3 regions of the Pseudomonas sp. MH9.2 genome follow, and region 2 is predicted to be linked to each of the others. Evidence: predicted binding sites of a transcription regulator. Region 2 holds the regulator's gene; each other region holds the start of a gene.
What was found. Region 2 encodes sigma-54, which starts transcription at its own class of promoters, with help from an activator protein. Its sites were predicted from a motif close to ANTGGCATNNANNTTGCTNT; they were not measured.
Positions count from the first base shown of each region.

Region 1: a site for sigma-54 is predicted at 3,907-3,926, ahead of nirB (nitrite reductase large subunit NirB). Genes of this name have one in related genera too.
Region 3: a site for sigma-54 is predicted at 1,689-1,708, ahead of flhA (flagellar biosynthesis protein FlhA). Genes of this name have one in related genera too.

Region 1 covers NZ_CP133784.1:5,198,025-5,204,689, forward strand. Annotated here, with positions in the region: gene RHM55_RS23930 (GGDEF domain-containing protein) at 1-95, shown strand, start outside; gene RHM55_RS23935 (CBS domain-containing protein) at 182-622, opposite strand; gene nirD (nitrite reductase small subunit NirD) at 718-1,113, opposite strand; gene nirB (nitrite reductase large subunit NirB) at 1,113-3,671, opposite strand; gene RHM55_RS23950 (YoaK family protein) at 4,197-4,901, opposite strand; gene RHM55_RS23955 (OprD family outer membrane porin) at 5,154-6,515, opposite strand.
Region 2 covers NZ_CP133784.1:2,313,917-2,320,581, reverse strand. Annotated here, with positions in the region: gene RHM55_RS10850 (HPr family phosphocarrier protein) at 122-394, opposite strand; gene rapZ (RNase adapter RapZ) at 411-1,268, opposite strand; gene ptsN (PTS IIA-like nitrogen regulatory protein PtsN) at 1,271-1,732, opposite strand; gene hpf (ribosome hibernation-promoting factor, HPF/YfiA family) at 1,745-2,053, opposite strand; gene RHM55_RS10830 (RNA polymerase factor sigma-54) at 2,134-3,630, opposite strand; gene lptB (LPS export ABC transporter ATP-binding protein) at 3,818-4,543, opposite strand; gene lptA (lipopolysaccharide transport periplasmic protein LptA) at 4,543-5,085, opposite strand; gene lptC (LPS export ABC transporter periplasmic protein LptC) at 5,072-5,644, opposite strand; gene kdsC (3-deoxy-manno-octulosonate-8-phosphatase KdsC) at 5,654-6,190, opposite strand; gene RHM55_RS10805 (KpsF/GutQ family sugar-phosphate isomerase) at 6,190-6,665, opposite strand, start outside.
Region 3 covers NZ_CP133784.1:1,186,550-1,193,214, reverse strand. Annotated here, with positions in the region: gene fliR (flagellar biosynthetic protein FliR) at 1-518, shown strand, start outside; gene flhB (flagellar biosynthesis protein FlhB) at 520-1,656, shown strand; gene flhA (flagellar biosynthesis protein FlhA) at 1,769-3,898, shown strand; gene flhF (flagellar biosynthesis protein FlhF) at 3,910-5,232, shown strand; gene fleN (flagellar synthesis regulator FleN) at 5,344-6,177, shown strand; gene fliA (RNA polymerase sigma factor FliA) at 6,174-6,665, shown strand, end outside.

The DNA of each region.
Region 1 (6,665 bases), 2.7 Mb from region 2:
AAAGCTCTGCGGATAATCTCCTGCGCGCCGCAGACAGAGTGATGTATCAAGCTAAAAAGACCGGGCGCGGCAAATATATGATCTACAAACATTAGCCAATGATGACCTGAGGCCCAATACGGCTCTGTCGTCAGTTGGGTCCGGTTGTATTCTTTTTTGATCGGTCGGAATAACGGTCAGTTTAATGCCCGCGAATATACTGTTCCAGTTTCCGGATCAGGTCAGCCTGCTCGGCTATCGCCTCTTTAATCAAGTCACCAATGGACAGCAGGCCGAGCAGTTGTCCGTCTTCCACGATGGGTAAATGGCGCAGGTGGCTATCGGTCATAACCCCCATGCACGTCTCGATACTTTGGTGGGAGTTCACCGTCACCACGGGCGAGCTCATGATGGCTCTGACAGACGTGCCGATGGAGGAGCGGCCCTGGAGAACGATCTTGCGTGCGTAGTCTCGCTCGCTGATTACGCCCACCACTTGACCGTCTTCTATCACCGGTAGAGCGCCGATATTTTTCTCGGCCATCACCCGCAGCGCCTCTAGCACCATCTGGTCTGGAGTGATGGTATGGACATGTTGATTGTGGATGGCTTTTAACTTGAGCAGTTGCGCAACGGTCTTCATGCGGGTTTCTCCACTACCATTCTTATAGGTGGCCGCGAACCGCCCTGACGCTGCGGCACAGGTCGTAGGGTCAGGACTGTTTCCACTGTTTAAAGCTAGCGCGCTGCGCTTACTCCGATCTCTACGGCATCCCCGTTCAAACGTACGGGCCAGACACGCAGGCTCTGCTCTGGATATTCCAGGCAGCTGCCGTCTTCGAGACGAAAGTGCTGTTTGTACAGGGGTGAGGCAATCACCAACTCGCCCTTAAGGTTGCCGACGATGCCACGGCCAATGACGTTGGCGCCTGACTTTGGGTCGAGGTTGTCGATGGCGTAGAGGGTCTTGCCCAGACTGTCAGGCAGGTGAAATAACGCGACCTGGGCGCCATCGAGCCAGGCGACGACGCCGGAATTGGCCACCAGGTCTTGGCGGCTGCACAGCATCTGCCATTGCGCAGGGCTTTCAATAGCGTGGCGGGGTTCGATACGGACGACGTTTGACTGGCTCATCAGAGCACCTCCTGGGTAACGGGAATCAGGTGGAGTTCGTTAGCATGCACCGGGCGGCGCTGGCCTCGTTCTTTGACGAAATGGATATCCGGGTCACCGCGCTCATCGTTGACGAAGGTCCGGAAGCGCTTGAGCTTTTCCGGGTCATTGATAGCGTTTGCCCATTCGCATTCGTACCGGTCAATGACCAGTTGCATTTGCGATTCCAGCTCAGCCCCAAGCCCCAGACTGTCGTTGATGATGACGTCTTTGAGGTAGTCCAGGCCGCCGTCCAGGCTTTCGCGCCAGACAGAGGTGCGTTGCAGTTTGTCGGCAGTACGGATGTAGAACATCAGGAACCGGTCGACGTAGCGCAATAGGGTTTGGTCATCCAGGTCCGTGGCTAGTAATTCGGCGTGACGCGGGCGCATGCCTCCGTTGCCACAGACATAGAGATTCCAGCCTTTCTCGGTAGCGATCACCCCAACGTCCTTGCTCTGCGCCTCGGCGCATTCGCGGGTGCAGCCGGAAACCGCAAGCTTGAATTTATGCGGTGCGCGCAGGCCCTTGTAGCGGTTCTCCAGGAGCAGCGCCATGCTCACGCTGTCCTGAACGCCATAACGACACCATGTGCTGCCGACGCAGGATTTGACCGTACGCAATGACTTGCCGTAGCCGTGTCCGGTCTCGAAACCGGCCTCGATCAGTTCGCCCCAGATGTCCGGCAACTGATGCAATTGGGCGCCGAACAGATCGATGCGCTGGCCGCCAGTGATCTTGGTGTAGAGGTCGTATTTCTTCGCGACAGCGCCCAGGGCGATCAACTTGTCCGGGGTGATTTCGCCGGCGGCGATGCGCGGGATGATCGAATAGGTGCCGTTCTTCTGCATGTTGGCCATGAATGTGTCGTTGGTGTCCTGCAGGTGCACCAACAATGGGTCCATGATCGGCTGGTTCCAGCATGAGGCGAGAATCGAGCCCACAGCGGGTTTGCAGATATCGCAGCCGGTGTGGCCACGTCCATGTTTGGCGAGCATTTCGTCGAAGCTAATGATGCCTTCCACCCGTACCAGGGCGTACAGTTCCTGACGGGTATGGGCGAAGTGCTCGCAGAGGCTTTTGTCGACGGCGACGCCACGGGCACTGAGCTCGTGCTCGAAGACCTGCTTGAGCAGTGCGCTGCAACCGCCGCAGCCAGTGCCTGCCTTGGTCTTGCCCTTGAGTTCGCCGAGGTCGGTGCAACCTGCGTCGACCGCACAGCACACCGCGCCCTTGGTAACGTTATGGCAGGAGCAAATAGTGGCGGTGTCCGGCAGCGCATCGGCACCGAGTGTCGGTGCGCCGTCTGACAGCGGCAGGATCAGGCTGGACGGGTCCTTGGGCAGCGCTATGCCGTTCTGCGCGTATTGCAGCAAGGTGTCGTAATAGCTGTTATCGCCGATCAGTACCGCGCCCAGCACATGCTTGCCATCGGCAGAGACCACCAGGCGGCGATAGCTGGCGCTGGCCTCGTCGATAAAGCGGTAGCTCTTGGCGCCGGGAGTCGCCGCGTGAGCGTCGCCGATAGAACCGACATCAACGCCCAGCAGCTTGAGCTTGGTCGACATGTCTGCGCCGGTAAAGGGGTCGTAATGCTGACCCGCGAGTTGCGCGGCAACGTTACGCGCCATGCTGTAGCCCGGCGCGACCAGACCAAAGATGCTGCCGTTCCAGGACGCACACTCGCCGATGGCGAAGATGTAGGGGTCGCTGGTGCGGCAATGATTGTCCACGACCAGGCCGCCACGCGGTGCCACGTCCAGCCCGGCGCTACGGCCGATAGCGTCCTGCGGGCGGATCCCGGCAGAGAATACGATCAGGTCGGTTTCAAGGAATTCGCCACCGTTGAAGTTCATGCGGTAGGCATACTCTTCACCGATAACGATCTCCTGGGTCGCTCGCGAAAGGTGCACACCGACGCCCAGGGTCTCGATCCGTGCCCGCAGTGCTTCGCCACCTGAGGCGTCCAGTTGCACCGGCATCAGTTGTGGGGCGAATTCAACGACATGGGCTTCCAGCCCCAGGGACTTCAGTGCATTGGCGGCTTCAAGGCCGAGCAGGCCGCCACCTACCACCACGCCACGTCGGGCATTGGTAGCCGCCTCGCGGATGGCGTCTAGGTCGTCCAGAGTACGGTAGACCAACCGGGAGCGGCCTTCGGCACCGGGGATCGGCGGCACAAAGGGATAGGAGCCGGTGGCCAGCACCAATCGGTCATAAGCCTGGCGTCTGGCGCTGGTGACTACTTCCTTGCGCTCGCGGTCGATGTCGAGCACTTGCACGCCGAGGTGCAGCTGCACACCGTGGCGGGCATACAGATCGGCCTCACCAAGTGCGAGGGACTCTGCATCACGACCGCCGAAGTACTCTGAGAGGTGGACGCGGTCGTAGGCACGCTGCCGCTCCTCACCGAACACATGCACGTGATAGTGGGCGAGCGCGCCATGCTCGATCAACTGCTCGACGCAATGATGGCCGACCATGCCGTTGCCGATGACGACCAGTGTTTCGCTCTTGATCGGGGTGGCGGTTGCGTTCATAACCTTTCCTCAGTCGAAGCCGCTGCCGTGGCATGGCCAGAAAAAAAAGCAAAAAAAACGCCTGGAGCCGTGTGACGGCTCCAGGCGTCTTTGCCTGGTATTCATGGATGTGTGGTGGGGTGATTAACCGAAGCCGCGCTGCCTGGTTCACCCGTCCTGCGCCAGTACTGGAAGGTGGTCGTCGGTGACCACGCCTGGACGTCCTATAGGAGATTTCTACAGGTTTGTCAGGACTAAAGCAGGTTTCATGCCAGTGTCGGATGGACGTCTTTCTATCCAGAGATCGCTAAGCGGAGGAGGGTTGAAGCGCTACACAGCGGGTCTTTTTCAGGTGCTCTCTACGCACCGGGAAACATGATCGGGTCATATGCTAATGAGTACATTGAACCAGAAGGGTGCGGATAAGTTTCCCGGTTCCCTTATTTGGGGCAATGTAGGTCGTGGGCAATAGAGTCGTCATGGTATGACCATGCCCCCTGCAAGCTGCTGCGCAGTCTGGAAAAGCGGGGGGAGTGCTGATTACCCTTATTTAGGCATATAAGCCAGTTGCCAGCGGCGTGGGATTTTCAGTGCGGCAAACCCCAAAACGGCAGAAAGCAAGCCGCTGAACAATAGAGCTTTCATACCCAGTTGCTGCTCAAGCAGGGCGCCGATCACCGCACCTGCAAACATGCCGGTCCAGGGTATCAACTGAACTCGCCATCCATTTCTTCGCTCTCCCAGCATCCACCGGCCTAATCCTCTGCCGAATCGTGAGAGTGCGCCTGTCACGTAAGTCAGGCCAATAGGGAAGCCATTGACCTCTTCGACGGCGGCGTTGAGCATGCCCATGGCGATAATAGCGGCCAACAGTGCTGGCAGTTGAGCGGTCAATGGCAAGGCTGCCGCAGCGGATAACAACGCAGCGATGCACAGCAGCAAGGGAAGGGCGCGTCGCCCCGTCATTCGGCTTACGACAATGCCCAGTGTATTGCCGCCGATAAACGTGGCAACGACGATAAGCAGTCGCAGCATAAGCCCGAAGTCGCCTTCGCTTATGGCCACGGCCAGGCGGGTGGTGTTGCCGCTCATGAACGATACGAAGTCACCGGTTGCCATAAAACCGATCGCATCCGTCATGCCTGCCAATACCGAGAGACCGGCAACCAGGCACAGGCCAACGCGCCCACGCCATTTCTGTGTGTGCAGCCGCGCGGGATTGGTAAGGATTTTAAGGGGGGAAGGCAGCATCAGCGTATCGGGCTCCTTGGGGGGATTCGTGAGGTCAAGGTGCTGGTATCGTCATATCTCAGCGCAGAGTATGAGGCAAAGCCCAGTGGATTTGAATTCGACGAATGCCTCTTCAAGGATTCCTTGCTTTTCGAGCGGGAGTTTTCGCGGTTGCGCCAACAGTCAACCTGTTCATTTTAAGGCGGCTTACCCACGCGAAGCATGGGTAAGCCGGATTACGTCGCCTTGACAGCGTTCATGCCTGGCTGTGTATTACCACAGCGGTACGATATAGCTCACGTAGAAGCGATTTTCGTCCTGCAGGGTCTGCCCGGTAATACTCGGGTTGGCCCTGGCGTTCTTCCAGGTAACACCCAGGCCCTTCAGTTTCCCCTCAGGCACTTGGTAGCTCAACGCAAGGTTGCGTTCCCATTCGCTGTCACCACCGCTGGCCACTCTGATCTGATCACCATGGGCATAAGTGGCTGCGAAGCCCAATCCTTTGACGCCCAACTGGCCAAAATCATACTTGTACTGCGCAAGCCAAGTACGCTCGCCGGCGTGTTGGAACTTGTTCAATTGCATGTTGGTCAGCGCTGGGGTGTCAGCGCCCGCACCCGGTCCCTGACGGGCGTCACCGCTGTTCAGGCCTGAGTCCAGATAAGGGAAGTCGCTGTCGCCGGTGTTTTTCTGAAGGCCCAAACCTAAGGTGTGGCCTGCCAGGCTATAGCTTTCCATCAAGCTAATAGTCGACTGGTTGATCCGCCCTTTGCTCAGGCCATTACCGTAGTAGCCATTGGTTGCAAAGTCACTGTCGCCATTGGCGTTGCCGCCTATGCCCAGGCTGCGGTAACCACGGAAATCACTGGCGAGGCTACCGACGGGTAGTTGAGTGATGTGCTTGGCACCGATAAAGGCTTGCTGATAGTAATCCTGCAGGTTGGAGTACCACAGGCTCAATGTGGTGTCGGCAATGCCCGTGTAATCGGCGCCGCCATAGAGGAAGCGATCACTGAGTTTGGCGCCGCCACCGGTGATCATGCCACTGTCGTTGGTTTCGTTGCGGATTTTCGTCCGAATGATATCGCCACCGGTAAAGGTGAAGTCTGACAAATCCTTGGAAACCAACTGCGCCCCGGTATTGGTCTGGTGGTACAGACGCCCATCGGTATTGGCCAGCATCGGGTTGTTTTGATACAGCCCGCCCACACGCAACTCATCTTTAAGGAAGCGCATTTTGAGGGTAGGGGTCAGCACGGCGAAGTCATTGGCGGACTTGCCGTTATCCAGCGGGAACATGCTACCAGGGTAACGGCTTTGATTGCTCTTGTCGTTCAGGTCGCCGCCGGAGTCGAGTTTGAGGCCATAGAAGCCCTCAACATCCAGACCAACGCCAACGGCGCCTTCGGTGTAGCCAGACTTGAAGTTGAGCTGAAAGCCCTGCCCCCAGTCCCGGTAGCTTTTGGCTGCTTTACTAGGATTGTTATTGCCATCTATACCGCGACCCTGCTGATTAAGGTAGCGATTGAGCAACGTAAGGTCGGCATGGCTGTCGTCGATAAAATCCGCTTGAGCAGACATCACTACGCTGCCCAATATGGCGCCGACAATGGGTTTGTGCAGTTTCTTGATCATCATGGGTCTCGTTCACAGGGGTATTCAAACTGCCGATCAGCTACTCAAACGGCAGTATTGCGATGCTGGCGGTCAACGCCTTTATCTGTGCAATATTTTGAAACGCATTAGGAAACAATGACATGACAATCATGTGACAGGACGCTAAGA
Region 2 (6,665 bases):
TTGGGTTTGACCTGGGGTCTACAGATTTACGAAAGCTCACCTCTCGTATTCCAATCACATAGATTTTTTTAATAGCTCCAGGCCTGCCCGCGAATGAGTCAATACGGTCCGTCGCCTGCTGTCACTCGCCTTCATCAAACCGATTGTTGATCAGCTCAATCAAGTCTTCGAGTGCTGCCTGTTCGTCTTCGCCTTCAGTATGCAGGTGGATATCGGTGCCTTTTCCTGCTGCCAGCATCATCACGGCCATGATGCTTTTGCCGTCGACCATGCTGTCGGGCGCGCGACCTACTCTGATCTGGCAGGGGAATCTTCCGGCGACGCCGACGAATTTAGCGGCGGCGCGCGCGTGCAAGCCAAGCTTGTTGATGATAGTGATTTGACGAACGGGCATCGCGATGAGGGTCCTTTCAGCTGAGGTCGCGGTGGCGGACCTGAACGTTCTTGAGGGATTGTTGCAAGACCTGACCCAGGCGCTCGGTCAGGTAGACAGAGCGGTGGTGCCCGCCGGTGCAGCCAATGGCAATAGTCACGTAGGCGCGGTTGCTGGCTGCAAAGCGTGGCAACCATTTGTTCAGGTACGCGTAGATGTCCTGGAACATCTCTTCTACATCCGGCTGTGCCGCCAAATAATCGGCCACGGGCTGGTCGAGCCCGGACAGTTCGCGCAACTCCGGCTTCCAGTAGGGATTGGGCAGGCAGCGCACATCGAATACCAGATCAGCATCTACTGGCATGCCACGTTTGAAACCAAACGACTCAACCAGAAACGCGGTGCCTGGCTCCGGCTTGTTCAGCAGGCGCAGTTTGAGCATGTCACGTAGTTGATAGAGGTTCAGGTGCGTGGTGTTGATTTTCAGATCGGCCAGATCGATGATCGGCCCAAGCAGGTTGCTCTCGTCACGTATCGCTTCGGCAAGCGAGCGGTTGGTGCTGCTCAGGGGGTGGCGACGACGGGTTTCAGAGAATCGTTTTAGCAGGGTCTCTTCATCGGCGTCGAGGTACAGCACATCGCATTGGATGTGGCGGCTGCGGACCTCTTCCAGTAATTCGGGAAAACGCGACAGATGGCTCGGCAGATTGCGCGCGTCGATGGACACGGCGACCAGCGGCTGAGCCAGTTCGGTATGAATCAGGGCACGTTCAGCCAGCTCCGGGAGCAGGCCTGCAGGCAGGTTGTCGATGCAATAGAAGCCGTTGTCTTCCAGTACATCCAGTGCTGTGCTCTTGCCGGAGCCGGATCGGCCGCTGACGATGATCATGCGCATCATTAATGACCGTTCTGCACGTCCAGCACCACTTGATAAAGCGCTTCATCGCTTTGGGCGCTGCGTAGGCGGTCGCGCACATCGGCGCGGTCGAGCATGCTGGCTATCTGGCGCAGCAGCTCCAGGTGTTCGTCGGTGGCGGCTTCCGGGACTAGAAGGACAAAAAGCAGGTCTACAGGCCTGCCGTCGATGGCGTCAAAATCTACGGGGGTGTCGAGGTGCAGGAGGGCGCTGATGGGCATTGGGCAGCCCGCCAGCCGGCAATGCGGGATGGCGATGCCATTGCCGAAACCGGTCGAGCCGAGTTTTTCGCGGGCAATAAGGCTCGTGAGTACCAAGTCCGAATCAAGCTCCGTTTCACGGCCGATCAGTTTGGCAACTTGCTCAAGAACATTTTTTTTACTGCTGCTCGGCACGTTCACGAGTGAACGGCCGGCAGTCAGGATATTTTCAAGTCGGATCATGGGTTGTGGGTGTTAGCGAGCAGTCGCACCTTTCAGGATGTTCTGCTGCTTTTCCTTATGCTTGAGCAATTGTCGGTCCAGCTTGTCAGTGAGTAGGTCGATTGCCGCATACATGTCGTCATGTTCTGCGTTAGCGACCACCTCTCCACCGTGGATGTGCAGTGTGGCTTCGATTTTCTGTTTCAGTTTCTCGACTGCCATCGTTACCTGCACATTGGTAATCTTGTCAAAGTGCCCTTCGAGCTTCTTGAATTTGAGCTCGATGTATTCGCGCAGGGGCTTGGTCACTTCCAATTGGTGTCCACTGATGTTGACTTGCATACAGCGTCTCCTTCGTTGCCAGTACATAAAGAGGCAGGCTTGAATGCCTACCACTGGAACGCTACGGCGTACGGCCACCCTTACATCAATCGCTTGCGTTCGCTTGAAGGTGCTATCCCAAGTGATTCGCGGTATTTAGCGACCGTGCGCCGAGCTACCTGAATGCCTTGTGCCTCCAGTAAACCAGCGATCTTGCTGTCACTCAACGGCTTTTTCTGATTTTCCGCAGCTACCAGTTTTTTGATGATCGCGCGAATGGCCGTGGACGAACACTCTCCGCCCTCTGAGGTGCTTACGTGACTGGAAAAGAAATATTTCAGTTCGTAAATACCGCGCGGGGTATGCATGAATTTTTGCGTGGTCACACGTGAAATCGTCGATTCGTGCATGCCTACCGCTTCGGCGATGTCATGCAGAACCAAGGGTTTCATGGCTTCGTCGCCATACTCAAGAAAGCCGCGCTGGTGCTCGACGATCTGCGTGGCCACTTTCATCAGCGTTTCGTTGCGGCTCTGCAGGCTCTTGATGAACCAGCGTGCCTCTTGCAACTGATTGCGCATGAAGGTGTTGTCAGCGCTGGTGTCGGCCCTGCGGACGAACCCTGCGTATTGGGGGTTGACCCGCAGACGGGGCACGGACTCTTGATTGAGCTCTACCAGCCAGCGCTCGTTGTCTTTGCGCACGATCACGTCGGGCACAACGTATTCGGCCTCGCTCGACTCGATCTGCGAGCCTGGGCGCGGGTTGAGGCTCTGCACCAGTTCAATGACCTGGCGCAGTTCGTCTTCCTTGAGCTTCATGCGCCGCATCAGCTGAGCGTAGTCGCGGCTGCCAAGCAGGTCGATGAAGTCTCCGACCAAGCGTTGTGCCTCGGCCAGCCAGCGAGTCTTCGCGGGGAGCTGACGCAATTGCAGTGACAGGCATTCGCTCAGGTTGCGAGCGCCGATACCCGCGGGTTCGAATTGCTGGATACGGTGCAGTACTGCTTCGATTTCATCCAATTCGACATCCATTTCCGGGTCGAAGGCATCGAGGATTTCCTCAAGCGACTCGTCCAGGTAGCCCTGATTGTTGATGCAGTCGATCAGCGTGACGGCGATCAACCGATCAGTATCGGACATGGGGGCCAGATTCAATTGCCACAACAGATGGCTTTGCAGGCTCTCGCCGGCCGATGTGCGAGTGGTGAAGTCCCATTCGTCATCGTCGTTGTTGCTGCTGGGCAGGCTGCTGGCACTGGTCTGATACACGTCATCCCAAGCGGTATCAACGGGCAGCTCGTTGGGGATGCGGTCGTTCCAGTCGCCTTCTTCCAGGTTGTCCACCGTCGGGGCGGGCTCCTGGTAGGTAGGTTCCTGTACGTCAGGATTGGGTTTCTCTATGTTGTCGGCCAACGGATCGGCATTGTCGAAGTCGTCGCCTTCTTCCTGGCGTTCCAGCATAGGGTTCGACTCCAACGCTTCCTGGATTTCCTGTTGAAGGTCCAGGGTCGACAATTGGAGGAGGCGGATGGCCTGTTGCAGCTGCGGTGTCATCGTCAGCTGCTGGCCCATTCTCAGGACTAGCGATGGTTTCATGGCAGGGGCTTAACACCTTATTTCGCCGGCGCACATGCGCCATCCACTACAGGGCGCCGAAGCGCCAACTTAAGCAAATTATATGCCTGAAACCTAAGTGTTTGCCTAGAGCGTGATGACAATTAATGTTCTTGTCAGCACTGCACCCTAGCGTCCGTCGCCGATGAAGAGCGAAACACCGCAGAGCTTACAGGCGGAACTCATGGCCGAGGTAAACCTCTTTAACCAGTTGGTTAGCCAGAATGGTTTCTGAATCACCCTCAGCGATCAGTTGCCCGTCGTTGACGATGTAAGCGGTTTCACAAATATCCAGGGTGTCACGTACGTTGTGATCGGTGATCAGTACGCCGATGCCCTTGGCTTTCAAGTGATAAATGATTTGCTTGATATCGCCGACGGAAATGGGGTCGACACCGGCAAACGGTTCATCGAGCAAGATGAATTTTGGCGAAGTCGCCAGGGCGCGAGCGATTTCCACACGACGGCGTTCACCGCCGGACAGGCTCATGCCCAGGTTGTCGCGTATGTGGCTGATGTGGAACTCCTGCAGCAGGCTTTCCAGCTCCTTGCGACGCGCTGTACGGTCGAGTTCCTTGCGGGTCTCGAGGATCGCCATGATGTTATCGGCAACCGACAGTTTGCGAAAAATCGAGGCTTCCTGCGGCAGATAGCCGATCCCGGCGCGTGCGCGACCGTGCATGGGTTGATGGCTGACGTCTTGATCGTCGATCAAGACGCGACCCTGATCGGCCTGGACCAAACCTACGATCATGTAGAAACAGGTGGTTTTGCCAGCACCGTTAGGGCCAAGCAGCCCCACGATTTGCCCGCTCTCGATCGAGAGACTGACATCGCGCACAACCTGGCGACCCTTATAGCTTTTAGCCAGATGCTGGGCTTTAAGCGTCGCCATTACGGAGCCTTCTGCGGTGCGGGTTTGTTTTTCGGCTGGATGACCATGTCGATCCGCGGACGTGGTGCCGTCACCTTGGCTCCGTTGGCGCGGCCGGCATTGACGATTTGTTTCGTCGTGTCATAGACGATTTTCTCGCCTTCGGACGTATTGCCGTCGTTGATGACCTTGGCCTTGTCGATCAGGATGATCCGGTCAAGGGCGGCGAAGTACTGGATGGTCACGCCGTACGCTTGAACGATAGGCTTGTCGACGGCAGGTTTCTGTTCGTAGTAAGCAAGATTGCCAACGGCGGTAAATACGTCGACTTCACCTGTTGGCGTCCGGGTGATGGTCACGGTGTTGCCCGTGATCTTCATGGAGCCTTGGGTGATGATGACATTGCCTTTGTAGGTGGCAATGCCCTGCTTGTCATCGAGTTGCGCATCGTCAGACTGAATATGAATAGGCTGATCGCGGTCCGTCGGCAAAGCCCAGGCGCTCACGCTTCCCAGTGCTGCGCCCAAACCGAGCAAAAAAGGGAGGGTTTTAACGAGCCTCATACTGTCCTCTTACGTTGGACAGCAGGTGCATCCTGCCGTCGTTCAAATACGCTTTCATACCCGTGCCAGTGGATACGCCGCCGAAACCGTCGATTCTAACGGCTTGCTCGGTCTGCGCATATTGCTTCTGTGGGAATACAGTCATTCGACTGCTGGTAATAATCGTTGTCCGGTTTTTTTCGTCAGTGCGTGCGATACGTACTGAATCGATGAGCTCGACCTCGGTGCCGCCGGGAGACACTTCTCCCTTCTTGCTCTGGACATGCCAGGGAAAGAGGGCGCCGCGATACAGTTGCAGATCTGGATTGGTCAGCAGGGTGATGTCGGAAATCTGCACATGTTCGACCTTGTCGGCGGTCATGTCGTATTGAAGCTTGCCGTCCGGCAGGAACTGCAGGCTGTGAGCATTCATCGCATAAAAGTCGATGGCGGCCGGGTCAACGGGTGCAGCCCGCTGCTCCAGAAAGGTTTCAGGGCTGATGTTCCAGTAGCCTGCGGCCGCCAGCATCAGCGCAAGCACGCCCAGAATCAAAAACCGGCGAATCTTTTTACTCAGCATAAATGACTTCTATAAGTAGGCGGCGTGGGCCGCTTCAAGGCTGCCTTGAGCGCTAAGGATCAACTCGCAAAATTCGCGCGCCGCGCCTTCGCCGCCGCGAGCCTGAGTAATGCCGTGGGCATGTTGGCGAACAAAACTGGCCGCATTGGCGACCGCCATGCCAAGGCCAACGCGCCGAATGACAGGCAAGTCTGGCAGGTCGTCACCCAAGTACGCGACCTGTTCATAGCTTAGATTGAGTTGGGCAAGTAGTTCGTCAAGAACGACCAGTTTATCTTCGCGGCCTTGATACAAGTGCTGGATGCCCAGATTCTGCGCGCGGCGCTCGACCACCGGTGTGCGACGCCCGCTGATGATAGCGGTGTGCACGCCCGAGGCAATCAGCATTTTTATGCCTTGGCCATCGAGTGTATTAAACGTTTTGAACTCACTGCCGTCTTCGAGAAAGTACAGGCGTCCGTCCGTCAGCACGCCATCGACGTCGAAAATGGCCAGTTTGATGTTCTTGCCGCGTTGCAGCAGATCCTGCATCGTCGCTTCGCTCATTACATAACCCCCGCGCGCAGCAGGTCTTGCAGGTTGAAGGCGCCAATAGGGTGGTCGTTCTTGTCGACCACGATCAAGGCTCCAATTTTGTGGTCTTCCATGATTTTCAACGCCTCGGCTGCAAGCATCTCGGGGCGAGCAGTCTTGCCATGGAGTGTCATCACTTCGTCGATGCTCGCCTGACGAATATCGATGCTGCGGTCCAGGGTTCTGCGCAAATCGCCGTCGGTAAATATCCCGGCGAGGCGGCCATCGGCCTCCACAACGGCAGTCATGCCCAAGCCCTTGTGGGTCATTTCCATCAGCGCATCACGCAGCAGCGTGCCGCGTTGAACCTTTGGCAAATCTTCACCGGTATGCATGACGTGTTCGACTTTGAGCAACAAACGTCTGCCAAGCGCGCCGCCAGGGTGGGAGAAGGCAAAGTCTTCCGCCGTGAACCCGCGCGCTTCGAGCAGGGCGACCGCCAGTGCGT
Region 3 (6,665 bases), 1.1 Mb from region 2:
TGTCCCTGCAATTGTTTTTTCAGGCGTTCGTTATCGCCGGGCAGATTGTTGCGACGCAAATGGGCATGAGCTTCGCGTCGATGGTTGACCCGACCAACGGTGTATCAGTGGCGGTGGTCGGGCAGTTTTTTACCATGCTGGTGACCTTGCTGTTTCTGTCCATGAATGGCCATTTGGTGGTCTTCGAAGTACTGGTGGAGAGCTTTACCACGTTGCCTGTCGGCAGTGGGCTGGATCTCACGCACATTTGGGAACTGGTTGGTCGTATGGGCTGGGTATTGGGCGCCGGCTTGCTGCTGGTCTTGCCGGCCGTTACTGCGTTGCTGGTGGTGAACGTTGCATTTGGGGTCATGACGCGTGCTGCGCCGCAGTTGAATATCTTCTCAATTGGCTTTCCGCTTACGTTGGTGCTGGGCATGGTGATTCTGTGGATCACTCTCGGCGATATTCTCAATCAGTATCAACCGCTGGCGGTGGAAGCCTTGCAGTTGCTACGCAGTCTGGTCAGGGCCCGCTGAGATGGCTGAGAACGAGAATGGCCAGGACAAAACAGAAGACCCCACGTCCAAACGGCTCAAGGAATCGCGTGACAAGGGTGAGACGGCCCGCTCCAAAGAACTGAATACACTGGTCATCATGATGGCGGGTGCAGGCGGATTGCTGGCGTTTGGTGGCCAGCTGGCGGAAATGATGCTCGGGTTGATGCGGGTCAATTTCACGCTTTCGCGTGAAGTGATCATGGATGACCATTATATGGGCCTGTATTTTCTCAACGCCGGCAAAGCGGCGCTGGTTGCCATCCAGCCGCTGATGCTGATCATGGTTCTGGCGGCGCTCATCGGCCCCATCTCGCTGGGAGGCTGGCTGTTTTCTACTGACACGATGGTGCCCAAGTTCAGTCGAATGAATCCGCTTTCCGGGATCAAGCGCATGTTTTCCGTTCAGGCATTGGTCGAGCTGGTCAAAGCGTTTGCCAAGTTTTTCATCATCCTGATGGTGGCGTTGGTGGTGCTGTCCAAGGACCGGGGGGATCTGGTCTCCATCGCCCATGAGCCATTGGAGTTGGCGATCGTCCACAGTGTGCAGGTGGTGGGCTGGAGTGCGTTATGGATGGCGTGTGGGTTGATCATTATCGCTGCGGTGGATGTACCGTTTCAGCTCTGGGAAAGCCATAAAAAGCTGTTGATGACGAAGCAGGAGGTGCGTGACGAGCACCGAGACAGTGATGGGCGGCCAGAGGTCAAACAGCGGATTCGTCAGTTGCAGCGTGAAATGTCACAGCGACGAATGATGGCGAAGATCCCTGATGCCGACGTGATCATCACCAACCCGACGCACTTTGCCGTGGCGCTCAAATATGATCCAGAGCAAGGTGGGGCGCCGATGTTGCTGGCCAAGGGCAGTGATTTTCTGGCGTTGAAGATTCGGGAAATCGGCGCCGAGCACAACATACTCCTCCTTGAATCACCGGCTTTGGCGCGTTCGATTTATTACTCCACCGATCTGGATCAGGAAATTCCTGCTGGCCTGTACCTCGCAGTAGCGCAGGTATTGGCATACGTCTATCAAATCCGCCAGCATCGCGCAGGCAAGGGCAAGCGCCCGGACCCATTGGGCGATATGCCTATCCCAGGCGATTTGCGACGTGATTCATGAGCCTGCGTACAAGTTTGCGCAACAAACCCATAGTTGGAAAGCTTCTTGCACTGACCTTGCTACGTCGCTTGATGGCGTCAAAAGTTTGATTTAGCAGGCAGGAAAAGAATTGGTGGATCGCTCTCAATTAATCAACGCTGCACGCAGCAACCTGCTGGGCCTGGGTCGTGGGCAGCTGGGTGTACCGTTGCTGCTGTTGGTCATGTTGGCAATGATGATGTTGCCGATGCCGCCATTCCTGCTCGATGTGTTTTTCACGTTCAACATCGCGCTGTCGATCGTCGTCCTGCTGGTTTGCGTGTACGCCCTGCGGCCACTGGACTTCTCTGTATTCCCCACCATTTTGCTGGTTGCCACGTTGTTGCGGCTGGCGCTGAACGTGGCGTCGACCCGGGTGGTCATGCTTCACGGTCAAGACGGTCACGCTGCCGCCGGTAAGGTGATCCAGGCCTTTGGTGAGGTGGTGATCGGCGGTAATTACGTGGTGGGTATCGTAGTTTTCGCGATTTTGATGATCATCAACTTTGTTGTTGTGACCAAGGGTGCCGGGCGGATTTCCGAAGTAAGTGCCCGCTTTACCCTCGACGCGATGCCCGGCAAGCAGATGGCTATCGACGCAGACCTCAACGCAGGCCTGATCGATCAGCCCCAGGCAAAACATCGTCGACTGGAAGTCGCCCAGGAAGCCGAGTTCTACGGTTCGATGGACGGCGCCAGTAAATTCGTGCGCGGCGATGCGATTGCCGGGCTGCTGATTTTGTTCATCAACCTGATTGGCGGCGTGGCTGTCGGTATTTTCCAGCACAACATGTCCTTTGCCGATGCCGGCAAGGTTTACGCGCTGTTGACCATTGGTGACGGTTTGGTGGCGCAATTGCCATCACTGCTGCTGTCCACCGCCGCGGCAATCATGGTGACCCGTGCGTCCGGCTCGGAAGAGATGGGCAAACAGATCAATCGGCAGATGTTCGCCTCGCCCAAGGCGCTGGCGGTGGCCGCGGGCTTGATGATAGTCATGGGGTTAGTGCCGGGCATGCCCCACTTGTCCTTTATCAGTCTGGGGCTGGTGGCCGCTGGAGTTGCTTATCTGCTTTGGAAAAAGCAGAGCATGGTCAAGGTCAATGCGTTGCAAGAGGTCCAGCGCCAGCAGGATCTCTTGCCTTCGCCAACGCGAGCTCAGGACTCGAAAGAACTGGGTTGGGATGATGTCACAGCCATCGACATGATCGGCCTGGAAGTAGGCTACCGCTTGATTCCGTTGGTGGATCGCAATCAAGGCGGTCAGCTCCTGGCACGGATCAAGGGCGTGCGTAAAAAGCTTTCCCAAGAGTTGGGCTTTTTGATGCCGACCGTGCATATCCGCGACAACCTTGATCTGGCGCCCAGCGCCTATCGTCTGACACTGATGGGCGTCACCCTGGCTGAGGCCGAGATTTACCCTGATCGCGAACTGGCGATCAATCCGGGTCAGGTCTTTGGTACGCTCAACGGGATCACCGCCAAGGACCCAGCGTTCGGTCTGGAGGCAGTGTGGATCGAAGTCAGCCTGCGCAGTCAGGCGCAATCGCTCGGTTACACCGTGGTGGATGCCAGCACAGTGGTGGCGACTCACCTCAATCAGATTCTGTACAAGCATTCTCATGAGCTGATTGGCCATGAAGAAGTGCAGCAATTGATGCAGTTATTGGCCAAAAGCTCGCCCAAACTGGCCGAAGAGCTGGTACCAGGTGTTCTTTCGCTCTCGGCATTGCTCAAGGTGTTGCAGGCGTTGCTGGCTGAACACGTCCCTGTCAGGGATATCCGCAGCATTGCCGAAGCCATCGCTAACGCTGCACCTCGGAGTCAAGATACTGCCGCGCTGGTCGCAGCGGTGCGCGTCGGACTGTGTCGCGCTATCGTCCAAAGCATTGTAGGGGCTGAGCCGGAGCTGCCTGTCATTACCCTTGAGCCAAGATTGGAACAAATATTGCTAAATAGTCTTCAGAAGGCTGGTCAGGGTCAGGAAGAGGGCGTTCTTCTCGAGCCGAGCATGGCTGAAAAGCTCCAGCGTTCGTTGATTGATGCTGCTCAGCGCCAGGAAATGCAGGGGCAGCCAGTGATTTTGTTAGTCGCAGGCCCGGTTCGCGCCATGCTGTCACGATTTGGACGGTTGGCTGTACCGAACATGCATGTTCTGGCGTATCAGGAAATTCCTGACAATAAGCAAGTCACAATCGTCGCGACTGTCGGGCCCAACGGCTGAGGTAGTGAGTCATGCAAGTTAAGCGTTTTTTCGCCGCCGACATGCGTCAAGCCATGAAATTGGTCCGTGATGAATTGGGCGCTGATGCCGCCATCATTGGCAACCGGCGGATTGCCGGTGGTGTAGAGCTGACTGCTGCCCTGGATTACAAACTTTCCGCGCTGGCACCGCGTGTGCCGAACATTGAACTCGAAGACGAACTGCGCAAAACCCAATCTCGCATCGTCTCTGCTCAGGCTGAACTCGGCACCCGTGGCGATAGCGATTCATCGATCAATCGCCAGCTTTATTCCGGCCTGCCGTTGACCGCTGGCGACTCGCACATTGAGCCGACCTTCAGCGAGCCGCCGCGTCCAGCCGCTCCGGCCACTGCCGTTGAGCCCGTCGCTGGGCAGCATGCTTATGAGTCCATGCGTTTTGAGTTGAACGGTCTGCGCGAACTGCTCGAAGTGCAACTCGGTTCGTTGGCCTGGAATCAACTGCAAGGCAGCCGTCCGCAGCAAGCCAACCTGTGGCGTCGCCTGCAACGCATTGGTCTGTCGGGTCCGTTGTCGCGGGACCTGTTGGCGATGATCACCGATATTGAAGAACCCCGTCAGGCGTGGCGCATGTTACTGGCCCACTTGGCGCGGATGATCGTGACGCCCGACGTCGAACCTCTGGAGGAGGGCGGCGTGATCGCCATGGTCGGTCCGGCAGGGATGGGCAAGACCACGACGCTGGCGAAACTGGCAGCACGGTATGTCTTGAAATATGGTCCACAAAATATTGCACTGGTGAGCATGGATAGCTATCGGATTGGCGCCCAGGAACAGCTGAAAACCCTGGGCCGTATTCTCAATGTGCCGGTCACTCATATCGACCCGGGCCAGTCGCTTGGTCAGGCGTTGGAGCCATTGGTACGCAAGCGCGTGGTCTTGATCGACACCGCCGGCCTGCAGGCAAGCGATCCAGCACTGCGCCTGCAACTGGAAAGCCTCGCAGGTCGTGGTATCAAGGCGCGTAATTATCTGGTGCTGGCAACAACCAGCCAGAAACAGGTTCTGACCGCGGCATACCACAGCTACAAACGTTGCGGTCTAGCCGGCTGCATTCTCACCAAACTGGATGAAACCGCCAGCTTGGGTGAAGTGTTAAGCCTGGCAATCAGTCATGAATTACCGGTGGCCTATCTGACGGATGGGCCACGGATACCGGATGATTTGCACTTGCCGCGCCGGCACCAATTGGTGAGTCGAGCGGTCAGTGTGCAAATGCAGGAAGAGCCGAGCGAGGAAGCTATGGCGGATATGTTCGCGGATCTTTATCACAGCCCGAACAAAAGGGTTGGGTAAAGCAAGACACTGGAATGTACCTACATCATGGTCTGCCTTGCTTTGTTCTCTCAACGAACTTGCAGTCAGTAATGTGGCCTCGGTCTAAGCAACACAAGGTAAAGAAATAACATGGGCAGCATGCATCCCGTACAGGTTATCGCGGTGACCGGTGGCAAAGGTGGCGTCGGCAAGACCAACGTGTCAGTGAACTTATCACTGGCTCTGGCTGAGCTCGGTCGGCGCGTCATGCTGCTGGATGCCGACCTGGGTCTGGCTAATGTCGATGTGTTACTCGGCTTGACCCCCAAACGCACCCTCGCCGACGTTATCGAAGGACGCTGCGAGCTTCGCGATGTGCTGCTTCAGGGGCCGGGCGGGATTCGTATCGTGCCGGCTGCGTCCGGCACCCAAAGCATGGTTCACCTGACGGCAGCACAACATGCCGGTCTGATCCAGGCCTTCAGCGACATCGGCGATAACCTCGATGTACTGGTGATCGACACGGCTGCGGGCATCGGTGAATCGGTCGTCAGCTTCGTGCGCGCGGCCCAGGAAGTATTGCTGGTGGTGTGTGATGAGCCGACCTCGATCACCGATGCTTACGCGCTGATCAAACTGCTCAACCGCGATTACGGGATGAACCGCTTCCGGGTGCTTGCCAACATGGCACAAAGCCCTCAGGAAGGCCGCAATCTGTTCGCCAAGTTGACCAAGGTCACTGACCGCTTCCTGGATGTCGCCCTACAATACGTCGGCGCCGTGCCTTATGACGAATGCGTACGTAAAGCCGTGCAGAAGCAGCGCGCCGTATATGAAGCGTTCCCGCGTTCCAAGTGCTCCCTAGCGTTCAAAGCTATCGCACAGAAAGTTGACACTTGGCCGTTGCCGGCCAACCCGCGCGGGCATCTGGAATTTTTCGTTGAGCGGCTCGTACATCCAGCGAGTGCAGGACCGGTGCTATGACAGCCAGCGGCTATCGCATGTACAGCAAGGTGTCAAAAGACTCCCAGTACGAGCTGATCGAGCGTTATGCGCCGCTGGTTAAACGCATTGCTTATCACCTGCTGGCGCGGTTGCCAGCCAGTGTGCAGGTCGAAGACCTGATCCAGGCTGGCATGATTGGTTTGTTGGAAGTCTCGACTAAATACGACGCCACCAAGGGTGCGAGTTTCGAGACCTATGCCGGGATTCGTATTCGTGGCGCCATGCTCGATGAGGTGCGCAAGGGTGATTGGGCCCCGCGTTCTGTGCATCGCAATACACGCATGGTCAGTGACGCAATTCGGGCAATTGAAGCTAAAACCGGTCGTGACGCTAAAGATCACGAGGTTGCGGCCGAACTCCAATTGAGTCTCGATGATTATTACGGGATTTTGAATGACACCTTGGGCAGTCGGCTATTCAGTTTCGACGATCTGTTGCAGGACGGCGAACATGAAGGGCTGCACGAG